Linked DNA regions of Azospirillum sp. TSH100. The protein of the gene in region 1 binds, or shares a complex with, the protein of each later gene. Links are inferred from orthologs where the notes say so. Each region holds a gene or a part of one and is shown in the gene's direction. Other genes may lie near its edges.

The links. Proteins that work in one complex are often made in the same cells at the same time.
Region 2: the proteins of tsaD (region 1) and tsaB are in contact, whole or in part, in a solved structure (PDB 4WQ4), measured with the Escherichia coli proteins. The link is inferred for Azospirillum sp. TSH100 from one-to-one orthologs.
Region 3: the proteins of tsaD (region 1) and tsaE are in contact, whole or in part, in a crystal structure (PDB 6N9A), measured with the Thermotoga maritima proteins. The link is inferred for Azospirillum sp. TSH100 from one-to-one orthologs. Residues at the interface, in WP_004082750.1 of Thermotoga maritima: Cys10, Asp11, Arg49, His50, Leu82, Gly84, Gly135, Gly136, Glu154, Thr155, Leu156, Asp157, Asp158, Ser159, Glu162, Asp165, Lys166, Arg169, Leu170, Tyr175, Lys213, Thr214, Leu217, Tyr218, Gln221, Arg222, Asn324; in WP_004082108.1 of Thermotoga maritima: Leu37, Gly38, Lys46, Lys57, Val59, Lys60, Ser61, Thr63, Phe64, Thr65, Leu66, Met67, Val69, Pro71, Tyr82, Arg83, Leu84, Asp86, Asp88, Phe89, Asp93, Ile128, Asp130, Glu131, Arg134.

Annotation. Positions count from the first base shown.
Region 1 is NZ_CP039634.1:536,823-544,390, reverse strand. What follows is about bases 4,681-7,568. They hold tsaD (tRNA (adenosine(37)-N6)-threonylcarbamoyltransferase complex transferase subunit TsaD), read left to right. Parts: upstream 4,681-5,531; coding sequence 5,532-6,605; downstream 6,606-7,568. Other genes in these bases: E6C72_RS02595 (NAD(P)H-dependent glycerol-3-phosphate dehydrogenase), read left to right, coding at 6,662-7,568; hemC (hydroxymethylbilane synthase), read right to left, coding at 4,681-5,386. In the rest of the region: E6C72_RS02625 (right-handed parallel beta-helix repeat-containing protein), read left to right, coding at 1-351; E6C72_RS02620 (heme biosynthesis protein HemY), read right to left, coding at 484-1,833; E6C72_RS32520 (mitofilin family membrane protein), read right to left, coding at 1,830-3,515; E6C72_RS02610 (uroporphyrinogen-III synthase), read right to left, coding at 3,651-4,421; more of hemC, read right to left, coding at 4,448-4,680.
Region 2 is NZ_CP039634.1:964,382-971,847, forward strand. The notes cover bases 2,089-4,874. They hold tsaB (tRNA (adenosine(37)-N6)-threonylcarbamoyltransferase complex dimerization subunit type 1 TsaB), read left to right. Parts: upstream 2,089-2,999; coding sequence 3,000-3,749; downstream 3,750-4,874. Other genes in these bases: ddpX (D-alanyl-D-alanine dipeptidase), read right to left, coding at 2,230-2,778; E6C72_RS04670 (N-acetyltransferase), read left to right, coding at 3,746-4,216; E6C72_RS04675 (sulfurtransferase TusA family protein), read right to left, coding at 4,220-4,474; E6C72_RS04680 (MucR family transcriptional regulator), read left to right, coding at 4,564-4,874. In the rest of the region: E6C72_RS04645 (hypothetical protein), read left to right, coding at 1-184; E6C72_RS04650 (hypothetical protein), read right to left, coding at 294-824; E6C72_RS04655 (polysaccharide deacetylase family protein), read right to left, coding at 956-2,008; more of E6C72_RS04680, read left to right, coding at 4,875-4,977; E6C72_RS04685 (GNAT family N-acetyltransferase), read left to right, coding at 5,377-6,279; E6C72_RS04690 (1-acyl-sn-glycerol-3-phosphate acyltransferase), read left to right, coding at 6,287-7,153. UniProt on the Escherichia coli protein: Required for the formation of a threonylcarbamoyl group on adenosine at position 37 (t(6)A37) in tRNAs that read codons beginning with adenine.
Region 3 is NZ_CP039634.1:1,057,481-1,065,032, reverse strand. The notes cover bases 2,089-4,960. They hold tsaE (tRNA (adenosine(37)-N6)-threonylcarbamoyltransferase complex ATPase subunit type 1 TsaE), read left to right. Parts: upstream 2,089-3,219; coding sequence 3,220-3,702; downstream 3,703-4,960. Other genes in these bases: E6C72_RS05085 (nucleotidyltransferase family protein), read left to right, coding at 4,732-4,960; E6C72_RS05090 (aminoglycoside phosphotransferase family protein), read left to right, coding at 3,702-4,730; E6C72_RS05100 (hypothetical protein), read left to right, coding at 2,703-3,164; E6C72_RS05105 (NAD(P)/FAD-dependent oxidoreductase), read right to left, coding at 2,089-2,426. In the rest of the region: E6C72_RS05110 (PAS domain-containing sensor histidine kinase), read left to right, coding at 1-1,366; more of E6C72_RS05105, read right to left, coding at 1,389-2,088; more of E6C72_RS05085, read left to right, coding at 4,961-5,484; double-strand break repair protein AddB, read left to right, coding at 5,545-7,552. UniProt on the Escherichia coli protein: Required for the formation of a threonylcarbamoyl group on adenosine at position 37 (t(6)A37) in tRNAs that read codons beginning with adenine.

The DNA of each region.
Region 1 (7,568 bases):
AACAACCGGGTTGCCGACAACGTCACCGTGATGAATGACGGGAAGGACCGCTTCCTGCGGCTGGAATGGGTGCCCAGCGCCGGCCCGGCCGGGCGGATGCACGGCAACGTCGCCGACGGCAACGTGGTGGCCGGCCCGTCGCCGAAGGAACAGCTGGTCAACAGTTTGTCGGGTGGCGACTACCGCATCGACAACACCCGATTGGAGAATGCCGCTCCCGTCGCCGAGGCCGCCGGCATCGCCAGCGCCGCCAGCGCGGCCGCTCCGCCTGCCGGGGGGCGTCTGCTGGACCGTTTGGTGGCGATGAAGGAACTGCCATTGGACCGCGTCGGGCCGGAGGGGATGCGGTAGGGTAGAGGCGCCGAACAGGAAACGTCGGCTTCGGCGGACGGGAGACCGTCGGAGCCGGCAAAAACCCGAAACGAAGAAAGCGCCCTTCCCGCTGAGGAAGGGCGCTTTCTTCTTTCACCTTGCAACGATCCCTTACGCGGTCGCCGGACGGGCCAGCGCCGGGGGGATGTCGGTCGGTTCCATCAGCGGGACGGCGACCGTCGGGGTCTTCCAGTTCAGGCTGTCGAACGCGCCGCAATGGCCGCACAGCCCGCCCCAATTGTGGCTGACCGCGCCGCAGGAGCCGCAGGTCCACACAGGATCCTCCGGCGCGTTGGCGGCCTTGGCCAGCCAGTCCTTCGCCGCGGCCTCGTCATGGCGCTCGCCGCGATCCAGCTCGGCCATCAGACGGTAGGTGCGGCGGGTCGGGCCGATCTCCATGGCGCGGTTCAGGTGCTGGCGCGCCTCGCCCCACAGCTGGGCCTCGATGGCGGCCTGGGCGACGGCGAGGTGCGATTCGGCCGAATCAGGGGCCTGACGCACCAGCTTCTGGAACAGACGCACGCGGGTCAGCGCGTCGTAGCTGGAGACGATGCCGCGATAGACGTCGGCCAGCTCCGGATGCGGCGACAGGCGCCACGTCCGCTCCACCACCTTGGCGGCCGGCTTCAGCCGGTCGGCGGCGACCTGGAGACGGGCCAGCCGCACGGCGGCGGGGGCGAAGCCCGGCATGATGTCGTGCGCCGCCTGGGCGTGCGACAGGGCGGCCTCGGCACGGCCGCGGCGCTCTGCCTCGAAGCTGCGCTCCAGCAGCAGGACGGCGCGGTGGCGGCGGCCTTCCTCGGTCGGGATCGCCCCGGCCTGGATCGCCTGTTGCAGCGTGCCCTCGGCCGCAGCCCAGTCACCGGCCTGCGCCTCCAGGTCATAGAGCGTGCCGAGCAGCCAGGGGGTGTTGGGCTGGAGCCCGCGCGCCTTGCGGGCGAGGTTCAGCGCCTCCACCCGGTCGCCCGACTTGATCGCCTGGGTCAGCAAACCGCGCATGCCGAGGAAGGCGGTTTCCGGCCGCTCCAGCATGGCGGTGAAATACTGCTTCGCGGCGCGCTCGTCGCCCTGCAGCTGGGCGGCCTGGGCCGACAGCAGCATGGTCAGCGGCGGCTCGTTCAGCAGCACGTCGGCCTTGCGCGCCATCTTGCGCGCGGTCGGCGCGTCGCCGGCGGCGATGGCGACCATGCCCTGGGTCAGGGCGCGGTAGCCGCGTTCGCGGCGGCGGGCACGGCTGTGGCGGCGCAGACGCTGCGGCAGGCGGATCGTGCCGCGGAGCAGGCGGTAGCCCAGCGCCGCGATGCCCAGCGCCACCAGCGTGACCAGCAGCGCGACCCAGAAGGGCGCTTCGACGGCGTAGCCCAGCCAGTGGACGCTGACGGTGCCGGGACGGTCGGCGAGCCAGATCGCAGCGGCGATGACGACCGCGACCTTCAGAAGGAACCAGAGGGCGCGGATCATTGGGCCGTCCCCTTCCCGCCGGCGGCGGTGGTCATCAGGGCGATGGCGCGGTCGTTCAGCTGGCGCGCGGCCTGATCGGCGGCCAGACGCGCCTTGGCGTCGGCCAGCCACGGGGCCGCGGTCTGGGCGGCCGGACCCTGGAGGGTCGACAGCTCCTCCACCGCCTTGGCCAGGTTGCCGGCGTTCAGGGCGGCCTCAGCGCGGGCGACGACGGCGTCGGCGGTGGTGCCGACCACCCCGCCGCCCTCACGGCGTACGGTGACCAGGGTCGACAGCTTGCCGACCGCCGAGTCGATCCAGCTGTTGCCCTCGCCGCGCACCTCGGCCCGAACGATCTCGCCGGCCAGCGGCTGGAAGCGGTCGGTCAGCTGGGCGCGGGTCGGAATGCCCTTGGCGGCATAGGGCGCCACGGAATCGAGCGGCTGGGTCACGCCCGCGTCGGCGATGCCGAGCGCGCGGACCGCCTGAAGATCCTGCTGGAACGGCTGGCCGCCGGACAGGGCGGCGCGCAGCTGACCGGCGGCCAGCACCAGCGCCTGGGCGGCGGTGGCGGCATCCTGCCGCTCGCTGACGGCCTGGTTGACGCTGGTGACTTGCTGCTTCAGCGCATCGACCTCGCCGCGCAGCTCCTGCGCCGTCTGGGCGCTGCCGGAGGCGGCGGTGACCTTCTGCTCCAGCGCGGCGAGGCGGTCGGCCAACGCCTTCTGGGCATCTGCGGCGCCAGTGTCGGCGGCGGGGCGCTTCTCCAGCGCGTCGATCCGCTGGGTCAGAGCCGAGACGTCGACGCCGCCGCCATTGCCGGCGGCCGGACGCTGCTCCAGCTTGGCGAGGCGGTCGGTCAGCTGCTGGATCTGCGCGCGCAGGGCCGGATCGGCCGGGGCTGACGCAGTGCCGGAGGCGGCGGGCGCCGAGGTGGCGGGCCAGCCGGGCAGGGCCGGACCCCACCAGGGCTCCGACAGGGCGGCGGCGCCGACCAGCAATGCCACCACCGACAGGGCGGTGGCGAAACCGCCGCCGGAGCGGGGCTCTTCAAGGTAGGACGGAGTCGGGGCGATGGTCGGACGCACCGGCTCGGCATCGGCGCTGCGGGTATAACCCGCGCTGCCGGTGGTGCCGGAGGACGCCCAGCTGGCGGTCGAGCCGGTGGTCGTCGGCTCGTCAGCCTTGGCCTCTTCGGCCTTCTCCGCGTCGCTCTTCGGCGTGCCGGTCAGGCTGTCGGTCGCGCCGACCGGCGTGGCCGGCGGGATCAGGGCGTCGGCGGATTGCAGTTCGGTCACCGCACCGGTGGTCACGCCGGGCGCCGGGGTATCGGCACCGGGGATGGTGTCGGCCGAGGAGGCGGCCGGGATCGGTTCCACCACCGGAACCGCGTCGATGGTGATGGCCGCGGCGGCGGCGTCGGTCTGACGGTCCTCGCTGGGGGTGGCCGCGTCCAGGTCGGCGTCGTCCAGCTTGATGCGGTGCTTGGCGGCGGCGGCGCGCAGGTCGGCATGGCGGGCAAGCGGGATGGCGCCGCGCTTCTTCCAGCCCTGGACCGTCGTCACCGGAGTGTCCAGCTTGTGGGCCATCGGGCGGATGCCGCCGAAACGTTCGACGATGCGGTCGACCGCCGCATTGCCGGTGCTGGCGCCGTCGCCGTCACGGTCGGTGCCGGGGCGTTCGGAGCCTGGACGAGAGGTCATGGGCTGTACCTTCGGTTCGCTGTTGTTCGTTGTAACGTCACAGCCCCCTGACCGGTCCCCCTCGTCCCCCGTACGGCTGCCAGACCCATCCGGAAGCACCGGAGGCGTAAGCCGTACGGCCGGACCGCACCGGAGTTACCCGGCGACCGGCAACAGATCGAGCAGGGAATCCTGCTCCGGCCGAGCCGCCACCCGTACGCTTCGCCACGGCATCGCTCCCTTTTCGCCGTACGCACGGGCAGCCTCCGCGACCGCGGGGCTGAGGCAGAACGCATCGACCGTACGACAACAGTCGACCAGTTCCGACTCGGCCAGCAGCCTAACAAAGGATGCGGCGGTACGGGGAGAGAAAAACAGCACGCCGTCGAGTGCGGACGTACGCAAAAATGTCGCGGTATCCTCCGAGAGGGTTAGTGCGGGTACGGCATCGTACATAACGCTGCGCCGAAGGGTGAAGCCTGCCGCCTCCAGCAGGCCGGCAAGGTCGCCCGCCACCTTGCTTCCCGCCACATGCAGGAGTGTACCGGCGGACGGATTGCGCATGGCCCGGACGCGCTCCGCCAGCGCGTACACGTCGCCCGACGCGCTGTCGACGTCGGCGAAGCCGGCCGCCCGTGCCGCCCGCGCCGTGGCGTCTCCAACGGCGTGCACCGGACGGTCGCGCCGGCTCGTACGTTTGGTGTAGGCCCGTACGCCGTTTGCGCTGGTGAACAGCAGCGCTTGTACGTCCGACAGGTCGGGTTCCGGCCCGTCGAGCCAGACCATCGACAGCATCGGTTCCACCGCCGCCTCGAATCCGAGCGCCTCCAGCCGGCGGACCAAAGGCTCGGCATCCTCCGCCGGGCGGGTCACCAGCAGGCGCGTACAGGGGGGATGCGACGATGGTTCGGGCTGCTTTTCCGTCATGCGGAAAACCTGACCGGAGGGGGGGATCAGTGCGGTGCGGCGACGAAGAAATCGGGCGGCAGCTGCGCCCGGATCTCGGCCCCGGCGTCGGCGCCCAGCGACTCGGCGTCGGACGCCTTGCCCCGGCGTTCCGCCCGGAAGATGATGCGGCCGTCGGTCGACAGCACCTTGGCCCGCAGATGCAGGTCGTCGCCGTCCAGCACAGCCAGCGCCGCGATCGGCGTCCGGCAGGAGCCGTCGAGGGCGGCGAGCAGCGCGCGCTCCGCCGTGACGCGGACCATGGTCTCGGCACAGTTCAGCGGGGCCAGCAGGGCGCGGGTGTCGTCGTCGTCGCTGCGGATCTCGATGCCGATGGCGCCCTGGGCGACTGCCGGCAGCATGGTTTCCGGTTCCAGCACCGCGGTGATGCGCTCGGTCAGGCCGAGGCGGCGCAGGCCGGCCAGGGCCAGCAGGGTGGCGTCCACCTCGCCGGCGTCCAGCTTGGACAGACGGGTCTGCACGTTGCCGCGCAGCGGAAAGATCGTCAGGTCGGGGCGCAGCTCCAGCACCTGGGCCTGACGGCGCAGGCCGGCTGTGCCGACCACGGCGCCGGCCGGCAGATCGGCCAGCCCGCCGCCGGAGCGGGAGAAGAAGGCGTCGCGCGGATCCTCGCGCGGCAGCAGGGTGGCGATCTCCAGCCCGTCGGGAAGCTGGGTCGGCACGTCCTTCATCGAATGGACGGCAAGGTCGGCGCGGCCGTCGAACAGCGCCTCCTCCAGTTCCTTGGTGAACAGGCCCTTGCCGCCGGCCTCCGCCAGGGTACGGTCGAGGATGCGGTCGCCGGTGGTCTTGAAGACGACGATCTCGATGGCGCCGGGCGCGGCGAGATGCGGATGGGCGGCGATCAGGCGGTCGCGGGTTTCATGGGCCTGCGCCAGCGCCAGCGGGCTGCCGCGCGTCCCGATACGGAGCGGGTGGGTCGTCATAAGCCCGAGTTCTAGGGGATCCGCGCAGCTTTGCAAGGATTCGTCTGCCCTTCATACGTAAGATTGAGGCGGATCAAATTTGACGCGCGCGCGTGTCCGCAACTCCATCCTGTACCCGGACGGCCAAGGCGGCTAGTTTGGCGCCATGATCGTTCTTGGAATCGAAACGAGCTGCGACGAGACGGCCGCCGCAATCGTCACCGACGCGCGCGAGATCCGCGCCGACGTGGTGCTGTCGCAGCTGGACGACCACACGCCCTACGGCGGCGTCGTCCCGGAAATCGCCGCCCGCGCCCATCTGGAACATCTCGACGGCCTGATCCGCCGCGCCATGGCGGAGGCCGGGATCGGCTTCGGCGATCTGGACGCGGTGGCTGCCACCGGCGGGCCGGGGCTGATCGGCGGCGTCATCGTCGGCGTCATGACCGCCAAGGCCATCGCCGCGGCGCGCGGGCTGCCCTTCGTCGCCGTCAACCATCTGGAAGGCCACGCGCTGACCGCCCGGCTGACCGACAACGTCGCCTTTCCCTATCTGCTGCTGCTGGTGTCGGGCGGCCATTGCCAGTTGCTGGCGGTGGAGGGGGTCGGGCGGTACCGCCGGCTCGGCACCACCATCGACGATGCGGTGGGCGAGGCGTTCGACAAGACCGCCAAGCTGCTCGGGCTGGGCTATCCCGGCGGGCCGCTGGTGGAGAAGGCGGCGGCGCGCGCCACCAACCCGGCGCGCTTCGAGCTGCCGCGGCCGATGCTGGGGCGTCCGGGCTGCGATTTCTCCTTCTCCGGGCTGAAGACCGCGGTGCGGCGGCATGTCGAGGAGCTGGGCGGCGTCCTGTCGGAGGCGGATCGCGACGACCTCGCCGCCGCTTTTCAGGCGACAGTGGCGGAGGTGCTGGCCGACCGCTGCGCCCGCGCCATCCGCCGCTTCAAGGAAGACCATCCGCAGGGTGGCGCCCTGGTGGTCGCCGGCGGTGTCGCCGCCAACAAGGCCATCCGCAGCCGGCTGGCGACCCTGGCGGAGAAGCAGCGCATGCCCTTCGTCGCGCCGCCGCTGCGCCTGTGCACCGACAATGCGGCGATGATCGCCTGGGCCGGCATCGAACGCTTCCGGCTGGGCGAGAGCGATCCGCTGAACTTCGCGCCGCGTCCGCGCTGGCCACTGGACCCGAACGCGGCGCCGGTGATCGGGCGCGCGGGGGTGGGTGCGGGGGTGAAGGCGTGAAAATCTCCCTCTCCCGGGGCGGGAGAGGGCTTTGACCGGAACGGATACGTGGTGAGATGAAGACGATGCCCCCCTCCCCCCTCAACCGCATCGGCGTCGTCGGTGGCGGCGCCTGGGGAACGGCGCTGGCCTTGGCGGCGTTGCGGGCCGGGCGGGAGACGTTGCTGTGGGCGCGCGAGCCGGCGGTGGTGGAGGCGATGAGCATCCGCCGAGAGAACCGCGACTACCTGCCCGGCGTGCCGCTGCCCGATGCGCTGCGGGTCACCGGCGACCTGGCTGATCTCGGCGAGTGCGATGCCGTGCTGCTGGTGTCGCCGGCCCAGCATGCGCGCAGCGTCACCGCGCGGATGGCGCCGCTGCTGACGCCGGGGACTCCGGTCGTCGTCTGCGCCAAGGGAATCGAGCTGGACAGCCACGCGTTGATGAGCGAGGCGGTCGCAGCGTCGCTGCCGGCCGGCAATCCGGTGGCGATCCTGTCCGGCCCGACCTTCGCGGCTGAGGTGGCGCGCGGACTGCCGACGGCGGTGACGCTGGCTTGTGCCGACCATCATCTCGGTACGGCGCTGGTGGCGGCGCTGGGCAGCCGCACCTTCCGCCCTTATCGCTCGGACGATGTCGTCGGCTCGCAGATCGGCGGGGCGGTGAAGAATGTGCTGGCGATCGCCTGCGGCGTGGTCGAGGGCCGGCGGCTGGGCGACAATGCGCGCGCCGCGCTGATCACCCGCGGGCTGGCGGAGATCACCCGGCTGGCGCTGGCGCTGGGCGGCCGGGCGGAGACGCTGATGGGGCTGTCGGGGCTTGGCGATCTGACGCTGACCTGCTCCAGCCTGCAATCGCGCAACATGTCGCTGGGCGCGGCCCTGGGCGAAGGGAAGGCGCTGGCCGAGATCCTGGCGGTGCGCCGGTCGGTGGCGGAGGGCGTCTATACCGCCGCCGCGGTGGTTGGGCTGGCGGCCAAGCTGG
Region 2 (7,466 bases), 430 kb from region 1 along the record:
TGTGGCCCTGGCCATCAAGTCCTGCCTGGACAGCCTGATGAGCGATGCGACCCGGTGCGATCTGGACGACCTGGCGCGCTTCATCAGCCTCGCCTCCCTCGCCGCCGAAGAGGCCGCCGTCGCCCACGACCCGCAGGCGGTCCGGCTGAAGGCGTTGATGGCCACCGGCGCCGGCCACTGCTGACCGGCAGTCCTTACCGGCCATTCCCAGGATAGAGCAGCCATCGGCGGAGTGGTGTCGGCGCACCGGTCATGAACTGGTCATGACAGGCGGAGTCGGATGGTCCTCCTCCTTACAGTATCTCGGCATTGCGGATGGCGTCGTCGATCCGGCCCAGCATCTCGGCGCAGGATTCGTCGCCATCCATCAGGTCGGGCAGCGCGAAACTGAACATGGCCACCGCGGCGACCGATCCCGCCGCATCGGCCCGCTCCGCCCCGACCAGCCACAAATAATGGGTCTCAGCCCGGCCATCCTCTTCCGTCCGCATCATCGCCTGGGCGATCACGGCTCCGTCCGCCCGGCTTTCCACCATCCGGTCGCCCGCCCGCTGGTCCTGTGGCCTGACGAAGCGCAGGGCCATTTCCTGCAAGGTGGCGGCGGTTCCGCCGGAGTCCGGCCGCGGCGTCACCCGGTCGGTCACCAGCCGCAGCACGCCGGCGGCCGGCGGCGGCGGCCGGAAGGTGCTGACCGCTTGGCCTTCATGCTCTTCCACGTCGACCGCCCAGCCGGCCGGCAGCCGGAACCGCACCGTATCGGCCCAGCCGATGTCGGAGCCCTGCGTGTTGCCCTGTGCGTTGGGTGAATAGGTATCGTCGGCCATCGCCCGCTCCCGAAAATCGCCGCGTGCCTCGCTATGGCACACCGGGGCCGGCACCATAGGCGGCACCCGTCCTGCCGCCAATACCCGATTGAACCGGTCGGGAACGTCCCCGGAACCGATGCAGGAACCGCTTATTCCGGAATCAGGAACTGTACACCCAGCCAACGCCAACGGCCCTCGGCAGCCGGGAGGGTGCAGTTGACGCGGGCACGGCCTGGCGGGAAGGGATCGCGGATGCGGACCTCCACCCGGTCCTCGGCGATGCGTTCCAGCGCAGTGCGGCCCTGGCCGGTGGCGAAACAGGCCAGCTTGGAGCTGTCGCCCACGCCATCGGCAATCGTGAAGCCCAGCGGTGGCGGATTGACGGTGACCAGCGGATCGTCGGGCGTCAGGTCCGACACCGGCAGCGGCAGCGCGTTGGCCGCCAGCTCGAACCGGTCGGCGCTGCCATAGGTTTCGTTCATGACGAAGCGCGGCAGGCTCCAGGGATCGGCCTGTGGGTGCAGGACGCCGGACTGCTGGCCGAAGGCGGCGGTGAAGCCTTGGTCGATCACCAGCTGCCGCACGGCCAGTGAATATTCACCTTGCGGGTAGGCGATGACCGCCGGGCGGCGTCCCAGTTCCGCCTGGAAGCGGTCTGACATCCGGCGCAGGTCGGCGGCCAACTGATCGGGGCTGCGCGCCAGCATCGACTGGGTGGAGGTGCCGAGCGCCCCGATGGTGACGCCGGCTGCCGCCAGCTGGCGTATTTCGCCCCAGGTCATGTGGGCGGGGGAGCCGCGATCCACCGGATCGGTGGCGACGAACAGGGTGAAGGGGAGGTTGGCCGCCTTCAGCCGCGGCCAGGCCTCGGTAAAGGCGGAGCGGCTGGCCTCGTCGATGGTGATCGCCACCGTGCGGTCGGGCAGCGGCTTGCCGGTGCGCAGGGCGTCGAGAATTTTCGGCAGAGGCAGGACGTTGTAATCCCCATCGGTCAGCTCGTCCAAATGGGCCTCGAACTGATCGATGCGGATGCTGATCGAAGGATTCTGGTCCTCGCCGAAGCGGTCATAGGCGAACACCACCGCGCTGGCGCCCGGCTGAGAGGCGGCTTCGGCGGCGGCGGGCCGGGACACCGGCACGAACACGGTCCAGACGGACAGTGCTGCGGCGGCGAGTACCGTGACGGCACGACGGAACGGCATGGCGCCCTTGCGGAAAAGGCTGATCGGGGCGACCTCCGCCCCAACGCAAATGGTGTGCCATAGTCTCCGTCCTGCGAACAAGCGCCGTCCGCCGCTTTCCTGCGGAGGGCAGCGATGCGGTGCGCGCGTGCAACAATGGACCGGCGCCGACAAGGCACAAGTCCAGATAGCGGGACGGGCACCATCCGCCGGAGGCCGGTCCTGCCCCTGGATAATCTGTTTTACATCAGCCGTCCGCCGGCCGCCGCGTCGGTCAGCAGCGGATAGCGCTCGGCGTTCGGCAGCTGATAGTGCCACCATTCCGACGGGTAATGCTCCCACCCGGCGCCGACCATCACGCCCAGCAGCAGGGCGCGGTTGCGCTGCTGTTCGGTGGTCAGGTCGCTGCGGCCATGGTGCGACCGCTCGGTCATCGCGTCGAACCCGGTGCCCATGTCAAGTGGCGTGCCCGTGCCGTCCACCAGCGTCAGGTCGATCGCCACACCGCGGGTGTGGTTGGAACCCAGGCGCGGGTCGGCGATGTAGGTGGGATCGGAAAATGCGTGCCAAAGCCTCCATTGCGCCTCAGCCGGGCGGAAGGCATCGTACACCCGCAGCCGGCAGCCGATGCCGCGGGCCAACCGGATGGCGTCGCCGAGCCGGCGGGCCGCATCCGGGTGCAGCAGGCACACCGCCGAGCGGTAGATCGGCGTGCCCGACAGATTGTCGGCGGTGGCGTAGAGAAGCTCCAGATCGATGTCGAAGGCCGGAGGCGTGATCTCGGTCAGCATGGAAAGGACAACCGTCGGCGTGTGGGGAAGACGAACGTCCTCTAGCATGGCCGCAACGCCATCTGCCATGGTCGCGGATTTGAGGAATGCTGATCTGCCATTTCCGTGGGGGCGGCTGCCCCCACCAGGACGATTCCGGCCGGGGTGGCGATCCATGACGGCCGGGTGTGCGTATCATGAAACGTCCGCCTGCGTGACGCAGCGGTAAGGAAGGTGTGGTGATGAAGGTTCTGGGTCTGGATACGGCCACATCCGGCTGTTCGGCCGCCTTGTGGGATGGCACGGCCGGTCAGGATGCCGGCCGGGATGCCAATTGGGAGAAGGGTGCGCGCGTGACCGTCCGGCGCAGCCCGCCGATGGCACGCGGGCAGGCCGAGGTGCTCGTGCCGCTGGCGCAGGAGGTGCTGGCCGAGGCCGGCGCCGGTTTCGCCGACCTTGACCGCATCGCCGTCACCGTCGGGCCCGGCGCCTTCACCGGGTTGCGCATCGCGCTGGCCGCCGCTCGCGGTATCGCCGTCGCCCAGGACCTGCCGGTGATCGGCATCACCAGCTTCGACGCCATCGCCCACGGTGTGCCCGAGGCCGAGCGTGACGGCCGCTTCCTGCTGGTTGCCGTCGACAGCCGGCGTACCGAGCCCTTCCTTCAACTCTACGACGCGGATCTTGTCTCCGTCGGCGAACCGGCGATGCCCGATCCGGCGGCGATCCCCGGCTGGCTCGACGGACTGTATCCCTCCGGACCGCTGCTCGTCGCCGGCGATGCGGCGGCGGCATTGGTCCCGTTGCTGTCCGGACGCGCCGATCTGGCCGTGGCGTCCGGTGACGGGCTGCCCGACGCCGCCGTGGTGGCGGCACTGGGCGCCGTCCGGCCTGCTGGCCTGCCGGCCGAACCCCTCTATCTCCGCCCGCCAGACGTCACCCTGCCGAAAAGCGCGGGAGCCAAGCCGCTACCGGGGGGAGCCGCGGCATGACTGTTGCCGCCATCCGTCTCCATCCCGCCGGTCCGTTGGAGGCCGGCGTGGTCGCGGCGCTGCAGCAGGCCTGCTTTCCCGACGATCCGTGGGACGAGGCGTCGGTCGCCACCCTGATGACCCCGCCGGCCGGCTTTGCGGTCATCGCGCTCGATGATCAGGACCAGCCGGTCGGCTTCGTGATGGCCCGCGTCGCGGCGGAGGACGCGGAAATCCTCGCCATCGGGGTGCTGCCGCAGGCCCGCCGCGGCGGGATCGGCCGTCTGCTGGTGGAGGCAGCAGTCGCCGGATCGAACGACCTGGGCGCGACTGCATTGTTTCTTGAAGTCGCCGAGGATAACCCGGCGGCATGGAGTCTATACAAGGCCAGTGGCTTTTTTTCCGTCGGTCGCCGCCCCGGATACTACAAACGACCGGACGGACGGGTCGCGGCGCTTGTTCTGCGCCGCAATCTTGACGAGGCATAGGGGTTAATTTTTCAGCACGATCAGACGGTGGACTCCAGTCGGCTCCTCCATTCGTTCGGGGTGGACAGACAGAATGCTGTGACCCAACTCGATCAAGGATCGTGGAACGTTTTCCAAGGGTTCACCGGCATTCAGCCGGACTTCGAGGGTCTGCCCGGCGTCCATCCGCTCCACCATCAACTTGGTCTTGACGAAGGTTAACGGACAAACCTGCGAGGTGATGTCGAGAAACAAGTCTGCGGAGATTTTTTCGGTCACCGATTCCTCTTTGCTCCAAAGGATGGATATTGCACGATGCAGAAAACCTCTTTATATGGTGAGGTACGAATGCCGCGGAGCAAGCTTACATGAGCAACGGGTCCCCTTCCAACGCGCTGTTGTCTCTGACCACGGAGATCGTGGCGGCGCATGTCTCCAACAATACAGTCGCACTGACCGATCTTCCGACCCTGATCGAGCAGGTCTACAAGTCGCTGGCCAACGTCGGCACCGAACCGGTGGTGGCGGAGGAGCGGCCGCAGCCTGCGGTGCCGATCAAGAAGTCTGTCACACCGGACTATATTGTGTGCCTGGAAGACGGCAAGAAGCTGAAGATGCTGAAGCGCCATCTCAAGACGGCGTACAATATGACTCCAGAAGAATACCGCGACCGCTGGGGCCTGCCGACCGACTACCCGATGGTCGCGCCGAACTATGCCCGCCAGCGCAGCTCGCTGGCCAAGCAGATCGGCCTGGGCACCCGCGCCCGCCGCGGCGCCTGAGGAATGGGGTTCCCGCAGGGCGGATTGGTGCCGTGACGGTGCCGCCGCCCGTTCCCGCGTTTTTCCTCTGCCGGCCCGTGTTCGTCGTGCCCTGCTTTCACCGTGGGTATCCAGCCACCAGGGTCATACGGATGCCGCCACACTCTCCGGCGCTCCGAAATCCGGAAATCAAAACTCGCGCATGCCGATCTGCTGCCGGCCCTACCGTCCGCTGACCGCACCTCGCGATGTCGGCTACGATGTCGGTTGACCGGCAACCGGCGGATCGTGTTATGCCTTGTGGTGCGCGCGACTCTGTCGTCCCGACCCGGCCGCCGGACTTGGCCGCCGTGACCCGGCGGTGGCAGGTGGGCGTGGCGCCCATACCATCGTCCCGAACCATCGCAGCGGACCGTCGACATGGCTGATGCAAGCTTGGACCAGCCGGGCCTGACCCGGACGAGCCCGGAGCGGCGCGAGGCGTCCGCACCCGATGCACCCGATGTGATTGGGTCCGGTGGCGAAAGGCTGGCGGACGGCATTCGCCTGGGCACGCTGGAGGTGCGGCTGGCCCGCTCCGCCGAGGAGATCGACTGGGCGCAGGCCCTGCGCTACCGCGTCTTCTATGAAGAGATGGCGGCGGTCCCTTCTCCGGCGATGCAGGCCCAGGGCCGCGATTTCGACGATTACGACGGCGTCGCCGACCATCTGCTGGTCATCGACCATGCCCGAGGCAACGGTCCCGACATGGTGGTCGGAACCTACCGCCTGATCCGCCGTCCTGCCGCCGAGAAGGTTGGCCGCTTCTATTCCAGCGACGAATACGACATCAGCCGCCTCGCCAGCTATCCCGGCGAGGTGCTGGAGCTGGGGCGGTCCTGCGTCGATGCCGGCTATCGGTCGCGCGGCAGCATGCAGCTGCTGTGGCAGGGCATCGCCGCCTATGTGTTCCAGCACGACATCGCCCTCATGTTCGGCTGTGCCAGCCTGCCCGGCACCGACCCGGATGCGCTGGCCGAGCCGCTGTCCTACCTCTACCACCACCATCTGGCCCCAACGGATCTGCGGGCGACGGCGCTGCCGGAACGCTTCGTCTCGCTGGACCGGATGCCGAAGGACCAGATCGATCCGCGGCGGGCGCTGAACATTCTTCCGCCGCTGATCAAGGGCTATCTGCGGCTGGGTGGTTTCATCGGCGACGGTGCCGTGATCGATCACCAGTTCAACACCACCGACGTCTGCATCGTGGTGAAGACCGATCTGATCACCGACAAATACGCCAAGCATTACGAACGTCGCAGCCGCGACAGCCAAGCCGGCTGAGACGGTCATGACCCGCACCGCCCGCGCCCTGGGCTCCTCCGGCCGCGGCGCCCTGCGCCTGACGCTCTATCTGCTGTGGACGCTGCTGCTGATCCCGCTGCAGGCCCTTGCGGTGGCCCGTGGCTGGCGGCTGCGCAGCACCCTGCCAGCGTTCTATCACCGGGTCTGCGCCCGTTTGATCGGGCTTGATGTGGTCGTGCGTGGCCAGCGGGTGGCCGACGGGCCGGTGCTGTTCGTCTCCAACCACTCCTCATACATGGACATCACGGTGCTGGGCTCGCGGATCCCCGGCTCGTTCATCGCCAAGTCGGAGGTCGGGTCCTGGCCCTTTTTCGGCCTGCTGGCCCGGCTTCAGCGTACGGTGTTCGTGGAGCGCAAGGCCCGCACTTCGGTCGACAAGCAGCGCGACGACATTGGCAGCCGTCTGGACTCCGGCGACAGCCTGATCCTGTTTCCGGAGGGGACATCCAGCGACGGCAACCGTACCCTGCCCTTCAAGACCGCCCTGTTCGCCGTCGCCGCGCGCCGCATCGACGGCCGCCCGCTGACGGTCCAGCCGGTCAGCGTCGCCGCCACGCGGCTGGACGGCATCCCGATGGGCTTCGCCTTCCGTCCCTTCTATGCCTGGTACGGCGACATGGATCTGGCGCCGCACCTGTGGCAGGCCTTCCGCCTGGGCGGCATGACGGTGGAGGTCGAGTTCCATCCCCCGGTGACCATCGACGGTTTCAGCAGTCGTAAGGCCTTGGCCGAGCATTGTCAGCGCGTGATCGCTGACGGCGTCGCCCGTGCAATTTCCGGCCGTCCCGCCGCTCCCGTCACGGTGCCGGAGGCCACATCGCCGGCCACCGTTCCCACCACTGCGAGTGCTTGATTCCGCTCTTGTATCCGCTGCGGCAGTCGCCTATAAACAGCGGGCGCGCGGGTGTAGCTCAATGGTAGAGCAGAAGCTTCCCAAGCTTACGACGAGGGTTCGATTCCCTTCACCCGCTCCAAACGCCATGTAGTTGCATGGCATCCGGCTTCTCGCCGAGGACCTCCCAAGAAAATCCGAAATTTGAAGGACGGGCGTTCGTGCCGATGGGCACGGCCGGCGGGTTCCAATGGCCGCTCTCTTTTGCGTTGACGGTTCGCCGATGGCGCAATTGCTTGAGAAGCCCTGATCTCTGAAGCTTGGCGGCATTGTC
Region 3 (7,552 bases), 520 kb from region 1 along the record:
GACCAACGCCGAACTGCTGGAGGAACTGCGCGCCCGCCGGCGGCTGCCGGAATATGCCGACTACCAGACCTTCAAGCGCGAGCGGCTGACCCGCTACACCCATCTGGTCGAGCCGGTGGAAGAGATGCTGCACCTGCCGGACGGCACCACGCTGCGCCATCTGGCGGCCCCGCATCCGCAGGGCGGGCTGATCACCATCCTGGAGGACGTGACCAACACGCTGGCGCTGGAATCCTCCTACAACACGCTGATGGCGGTGCAGCAGGAGACGCTGGACAATCTGGCGGAGGGCATCGCCGTGTTCGGCGGCGACGGCCGGCTGAAGCTGTCCAACCCGGCCTTCTCCCGCATCTGGGATCTGGCCGACGGCGACCTGAACGGCGAACCGCACATCGCCGACGTCATCGAACGCATGCGCCCGCTGCTGGAGATGGCGGCGCCCGATAAGGCGACCGACAAGGCTGCCGACAGGCCGGGCGAGGCCGCCACCTGGGAGGCGGTGAAGGAGGAGCTGATCGGCGCCACGCTGGAACGCAGCGTCCGCTCCGGCCGGGTCGAGCGCAGCGACGGGTCGGTGGTGGAGTTCTCCACCCTGCCGCTGCCCGACGGGGCGGTGCTGAACAGCTATCTCGACGTCACCGACGGCGCCCGGCTGGAGACGGCGCTGCGCGCCTCCAACGCCGCCTTGGAAGCCGCCGACCAGTTGAAGAGCGAGTTCATCGCCAACGTCTCCCACCATCTGCGCACGCCGCTGAACGGCATCATCGGCTTCGCCGAGGTGCTGGCGAACCAGTATTTCGGCGAGCTGAACGCCCGGCAGATGGAGTATGTGCGCAGCATGCTGTCGGCCGGCCAGCGCCTGCTGGAGCTGATCGACGACGTGGTCGACCTGACCAGCCTGGGCGCCGGCGTCACCACGCTGGAACGCGGCGCGGTCAGCCTGCCCGACCTGCTCGATTCGGTGGCAGGCCTCACCCGCGAATGGGCGCGGCGCGAGGGGCTGCGGCTCGAGGTGGTGGCGCCGGAGGCGCTGGGCGAGATGGAGGGCGATGGCAAGCGGCTGAAGCAGGCGCTGTTCACCCTGGTGGTGGGCGCCATCCGCAACCCGCCGCCCGACCGCCGCATCCGCCTTGCCGGCGAGCGGCTGAACGGCAGCATCACCCTGTCGGTCAGCGGCGCCGCCCCGCCCGACGCCGATCCGCAGGGGGCCGCGGCACTGGGCGTCTCGCTGGCCCGCAACGTGGTGGAACTGCATGGCGGGCGGCTGGAACTGGACGAAATCGGCGGCGGCGGGGTGTACCGCAGCGCCCATGTCCGCTGCATCATGCCGGTGCGCGCGCCGGTGAACGGGGTGAGAGCCGGGTAGCCCTCTCCGCCGCCAGGGTTTCTCACGCCGCGCCGGGCACGCCCTTCGAGGTGGAATATTCGAAATGCAGCGCCTCGCCGGGATAGACCAGCGGGCGGATGGCATGGGCGGCCTGGGCCGCCTCGGCGAAGCCGCAGAGGATCAGCTTCAGCTTGCCGGGATAAGTCGCGATGTCGCCGATGGCGAAGACCCCCGGCACGTTGGTGGCGCAGCCGGGCTGGGCCACCGCGATGTGGCTGCGTTCCAGATCCAGGCCCCAGTCGGCGATCGGGCCGAGATTCATCGACAGGCCGAAGAAGGCCAGCAGCGCATCGGCCGGCAGCGCCTTTTCCTCGCCGTCCAGCGTGGCGACGCGCACGGCGCTCAGCTGACCGTTCCCGCCGTCCAGCCCGGAGAGCTGATAGGGCACCACCATCTCGATCCGCCCCTCGCGCACCAGGGCGTCCATGCGGGAGACGCTTTCCGGGGCCGCGCGGAACTTCGGACGGCGGTGGACGACATAGACGCGCTCCGCAACGTCGGCCAGGGAAATGGCCCAGTCGACGGCGCTGTCGCCGCCGCCGGCGATCACCACCTTCTTGCCGGCAAAGTCCTGGCGGCGGCGCACCATGTAGAAGACCGACTTGCCGTCATACGCTTCCAGCCCGTCGAGCGGCGGCCGGTTGGGGCCGAAGGCGCCGCTGCCAGCGGCGATGACAACCGCCCGGGTGTCGATCTTCGTGCCGATGCTGGTCTCCACCAGCCAGCGCCCGCTGTCCTGGCGGGTCAGCTTTTCCACCTGCTGGCCCAGGTGATAGGTGGGCGAGAAGGGGGCCGCCTGTTCCGCCAGCCGGTCGATCAGGTCGGCCGCCTCGATCGAGGGGTGGGCGGGGATGTCATAGATCGGCTTTTCCGGGTAGAGCGCCGTACATTGGCCGCCGACCATGTCCAGCGCGTCCACCACATGGCAGCGCATCTTCAGCATGCCGCATTCGAACACGGCGAACAGCCCGACGGGGCCGGCGCCGACGATGACGACATCGGTGGTGAGGACATCGTTGCTGGAAGCGGTCTGCGACATGAAAGCCAATTCCTTGAGACGGAGCGCCGGGTGGAGGATGATGCGGAAGGGGTGGCGGACGGTCCTTCCATTGTCCGCATTTCCCGGCCGGGTCAACCCCCCGCAAGGGGAAAGCGGTCCTGTGTCGCGCGCAGATGCGGTGAAAGGCACGAAAACAATTTCGCATAAATTCGCTTTAATTTGTTGATTGCATGCGGCGATTGCGAGGTGGAAACTGCGGATGATGGCGGATGGCCGGACATTCCGGCACGGGCGCCGTTCGGGTGGAGGCCCGGAATGAAGGAGCTTCGGTGTCTGGTCTTCACCGACCAGGAGGTGGCACGGGCGGTGCTGGACCGCCGCCGTCGGATCAAGGATCCGCTGCCGGTCGGCACGGTGACCAGGATCGTCTTCGACCAGAAGGCCGGCCCGGAGCATGACTCCATCGAAACGCGCCTTTTCGCCACCGACGACGACGGCACGGTGAGCGAGCTCGTCCTGACAGACATCGAGGTGACGGCGGCGCTGGTCGCCTATTGCATGGGCCGGCGTATCCCCCTGCCGGTGGCTTCGGACAAGATGCTCTACCTGATCAACGGCGCGCTGACGTTGATGATCACGTTAAATTTCAACAAGGCACCGCGGCTGGTGGTGACGTCCGGCGCCACGGATGGCCCGGATGCGGCAGCCGGGGCGGAAGGCAAGGCTGGTAAGACGCCCGGCGAGCGGATGTCGCCCAGACGGCGGATCGGCCGCTGACCCACCCTTCTTTCCGGCTTGCGGGCGGGTGTCGGCTTCGCTCAGTATCCGCGCCATGTCGGACACTCCCCTCCATACCATCGCGATCCAGTTGCCTGATGAAGGCACCACCGCGGCGTTGGGCCGCCGGCTGGGCGCCATGCTGCGGCCGGGCGACCTCGTGGCGCTGCGCGGCGACCTCGGCGCCGGCAAGTCGGCACTGTCGCGGGCATTGATCCGCAGCGTCACCCATGAGGACGCCGAGGTGCCGTCCCCCACCTTCACCCTGGTCCAGACCTACGACACCGCCATCGGCCCGGTCTGGCATTTCGACCTCTACCGCCTGTCCGGACCGGACGAGGTGTATGAGCTGGGCTGGGACGACGCGCGGGCCGAGGCGGTGGCGCTGGTGGAATGGCCGGACCGGCTGGGTCCGCTGCTGCCGACCGACCGGGTCGAGGTGACGATGGAGCATGACGGCCCGGACGCCCGCCGCGCCACGCTGACCGGCCATGGCGCGCTGGCGGCGCGGGTGGCCACCGCCGACTGGACCCTATGATGGCGGGTGTGAGTTCTGCGCGGCAGGCCGAGATCGCCGCCTTCCTGGCCGCCAACGGCCTGTCCGATGCGGCGCGGGAGCCTCTTGCCGGCGATGCCTCCGCCCGGCGGTACGAGCGGCTGCGCAAGGCCGATGGCGGCACGCTGATGCTGGTCGACACGCCGGCCCCGGCCGAAGACCTCGTTCCCTTCATCGCCATCGGCGCCGAGTTGGCCGCCATCGGGCTGTCGGTTCCCGGGGTGATCGCGTCGGATGTCGAGCGGGGGCTGGCAATCCAGGAAGATTTCGGTAGCGAAACATTTTCCCGCCTGCTCGCCGCCGGTGCCGATCCGCAGCCGCTCTATGAGATGGCGACCGACGCGCTGATCGCCATCCACCGCGGCTGGCCGGCGGGAGCGGCTGAAAGGCTGGCCCTGCCCGTCTACGATGCGGACCTGTTCATCGCCCAGACCCGGCTGTTCCTCGACGCCTATATGCCGGTGGCGCTGGGACGGCCCATGAGCGAAGAGGATCGTTCCGATTTCGATACGGCTTGGCGGACGGTGCTGGAACCGGTCTGTGCCGGGGCGCCGTCGCTCCTGCTGCGCGACTACCATGTCGACAACCTGATGCGGCTGGACCGGCCGGGGGTGAAGGCCGCTGGGCTGATCGACTTCCAGAACGCCGGCTGGGGGCCGCGGGCCTACGATCTGGTGTCGCTGCTGGAGGATGCCCGGCGCGACGTGGCGCCCGCTCTGGCCGAGGCGATGGTCGCGCGCTATCTCGCCGCCTTCCCCGACAGCGATGCCGCCGCCTTCCGCCGCGCCATGGCGGTGCTGGGCGCGGTGCGCCACACGCGGATCGTCGCCATCTTCGTCCGTCTGGCGCTGAGCCAGGGGCGGCGGTCCTACCTCGTCCATCTGCCGCGGGTCTGGCGCCTGCTGGAGGCCCAGCTGGCGAAGCCGACCCTGGCCCCGGTTGCCGCCTGGTTCGACCGCCATCTGCCGCCCGAGACCCGTGCCGCCTTCGTCGTTCCGGAGACGATCTGAGATGACCGTGACCATTCCAGAAGCCGCGCCCCAAATTGCAATGGTTCTGGCCGCCGGCCAGGGCCTGCGCATGCGCCCGCTGACCAACCACAGGCCCAAGCCGCTGATCCCGGTGCTGGGCAAGCCGATGCTCGACCATGCGCTCGACCGGCTGGCCGAGTCCGGCGTCGGCCGCGCGGTGGTCAACAGCCACTATCTGGGCGCCATGATCGGCGAGCATCTGAAGGACCGGACGGCGCCCGCGATCACCCTATCGCCGGAGGACACGCTGCTGGAGACCGGCGGCGGGGTGAAGAAGGCCCTGCCCCATCTCGGCACCGCGCCGGTCTATACGGTGAACGCCGACATCTTCTGGCTCGACGGGCCGATCCCGGCGCTGCGCCGGCTGGCCGCGCACTGGAACCCGGCGGAGATGGATGCGCTGCTGCTGCTGATGGCGACGACCAGGTCGGTCGGCTATGACGGGCTCGGCGACTATCACATGGACCCGCTGGGCGGGCTGACCCGCCGGGGCGAGCGCGAGCTGGCGCCCTTCGTCTATGCCGGGGTGCAGATCGTCAAGCCGGAGCTGTTCGCCGCCGACACGCCCGACGGCGCCTTCTCCACCAACCTGATCTGGGACCGCGCCCAGGCGGCGGGCCGGCTGTTCGGCCTTGCCCATGACGGGCTGTGGTTCCACATCGGCACGCCGGCCGGACTGAAGGAGGCCGAGGATCTGCTGGCCATTGGCGGCGTGCGGGCAGTGGCGCATTGAGGGCGGCGTTCGCCTATACTCGCCGGCAAGCAGCCCGTCCCTGGATCTGATCGCAGGCCCATGCCCCCCACAGTGACCCACCCCAAAGTCTACAGCATCCCCACGGGCGCCCCCTTCGTCGACAGGCTGGCGGCGGGGATCATGGAACGGGTCGGCGGCGACCCGATGGCGCTGGCCGGGGTCACCGTGTTGCTGCCGACGCGGCGCGCCTGTCGGTCCTTGCAGGCGGCTTTCCTGCGCCGCTCCGGCGGGCAGCCGACCCTGCTGCCGCGGATGGCGCCGCTTGGCGAACTCGACGCCGGCGACATCAGCCTGACCGAGGAGGAACTGCCCGACGTCCCGCTCGACCTGCCGGAGGCGATCTCACCGCTGAACCGGCAGATGACCCTGGCCCGGCTGATCCTGGGAGCCGAGGGGCTGTCGGCGACCACGGCGCAGGCGGTGCGGCTGGGCGCCGACCTCGGCCGGCTGATCGACGCGGTGTGGACCGAGCGCGCCGGCTTCGAGAAGCTGGAGTCGCTGGTGCCGGAGGATTACGCCGAGCACTGGCAGGTCACACTGAAGTTCCTGCGCATCATCACGGAGGTCTGGCCCGCCATCCTCGAGTCGACCGGCGAGACCGACCCGGCCAAGCGCCGCAACCTGGCGCTGGAGACGCAGGCCGCCCTGTGGCAGGCCGCCCCGCCGCCGGGCATGGTGATCGCCGCCGGCTCCACCGGCTCCATCGCGGCGACGACGGAACTGCTCTCGGTCATCGCCCGGCTGCCGCAGGGGGCCGTGGTGCTGCCCGGGCTCGACACCGGGGCCGACGACACCATCTGGGACGCCATCGCCGGGGACGAATCCCACCCGCAGCACGGGCTGTCGCAGCTGATCCGCCTTCTGGGCGTCGAACGCGCCGAGGTGCAGCCCTGGACCGACGCGCCGGAGCCGCGCGGCGCCCGCGCCCGCCTGATCGCCGAGGCGATGCGCCCGGCGGCGACCACCGAGGGCTGGCGCGAGCTGTCGGGGGTGGAGGCTTCGGCGCTGGACGGGCTGACCCGCATCGACGCCGCCACCTCGGAGGAAGAAGCGCAGGTCATCGCCTTGCTGATGCGCCATGCGCTGGAAACGCCGACCAAGACCGCCGCCCTCATCACTCCCGACCGCAACCTGGGACGCCGGGTCGCCATGGCGCTGGCGCGCTGGGGCATTCTGGTCAACGACTCCGGCGGCCAGCCGCTCGCCCACACCGCGGTCGGCACCTATCTGCGGCTGACGGCGGAGCTGGCGGCGAGCCGGGTCCATCCGCTGGCGCTGCTGGCGCTCGCCAAGCATCCGATGGCGGCGGGTGGCCGCGACTCGGCGGATTTCCGCGCCGCCGCCCGCGCGCTGGAGCGCATCGTGCTGCGCGGGCCCCGCCCGGCGGAGGGCTTCGACGGCATGCTGGCGGCGCTGGAGCAGGCCGACCGTTTCGACCATGAGGAGCAGCAGGAATTCCTGCGCACCTGGCTGGTCGACATCGGACAGCGCGCCGCTCCCTTCCTTGAGGCGCTGAACAACGAGACGCCGCTGGCCGACCTCGTGCGCGCCCATGTCGCCTTCTGCGAATCGCTGGCCGCCGATGACGCGCTGACGGGAGCGGAACGGCTGTGGCGCCAGGACGACGGCGAGGAGGCGGCGCGCTTCGTCCACGATCTGCTTGACGCGGCCGACGGCTTCCCGGCGATCCCGGCCAAGGATTACCCGGCGCTGCTCGATGCGCTGATGAGCGCGCGGGCGGTGCGTCCCCGCTATGGTCTGCACCCGCGCCTGTTCATCCTGGGGCCGATGGAAGCGCGTCTCCAGCATCTCGACCTGACCATCCTGGGCGGGCTGAACGAGGGCACCTGGCCGCCGGCCGCCTCCGCCGATCCGTGGATGTCGCGGCCGATGCGGCGCGATTTCGGCCTGCCCAGCCCGGAACGGCTGGTCGGCATGTCGGCCCACGACTTCGCCCATGCCTGCGGCGCGCCGGAAGTGGTGCTGACCCGCGCCGCGCGGGTGGAGGGCACGCCAACCGTGCCGTCGCGCTGGCTCCTGCGGCTGG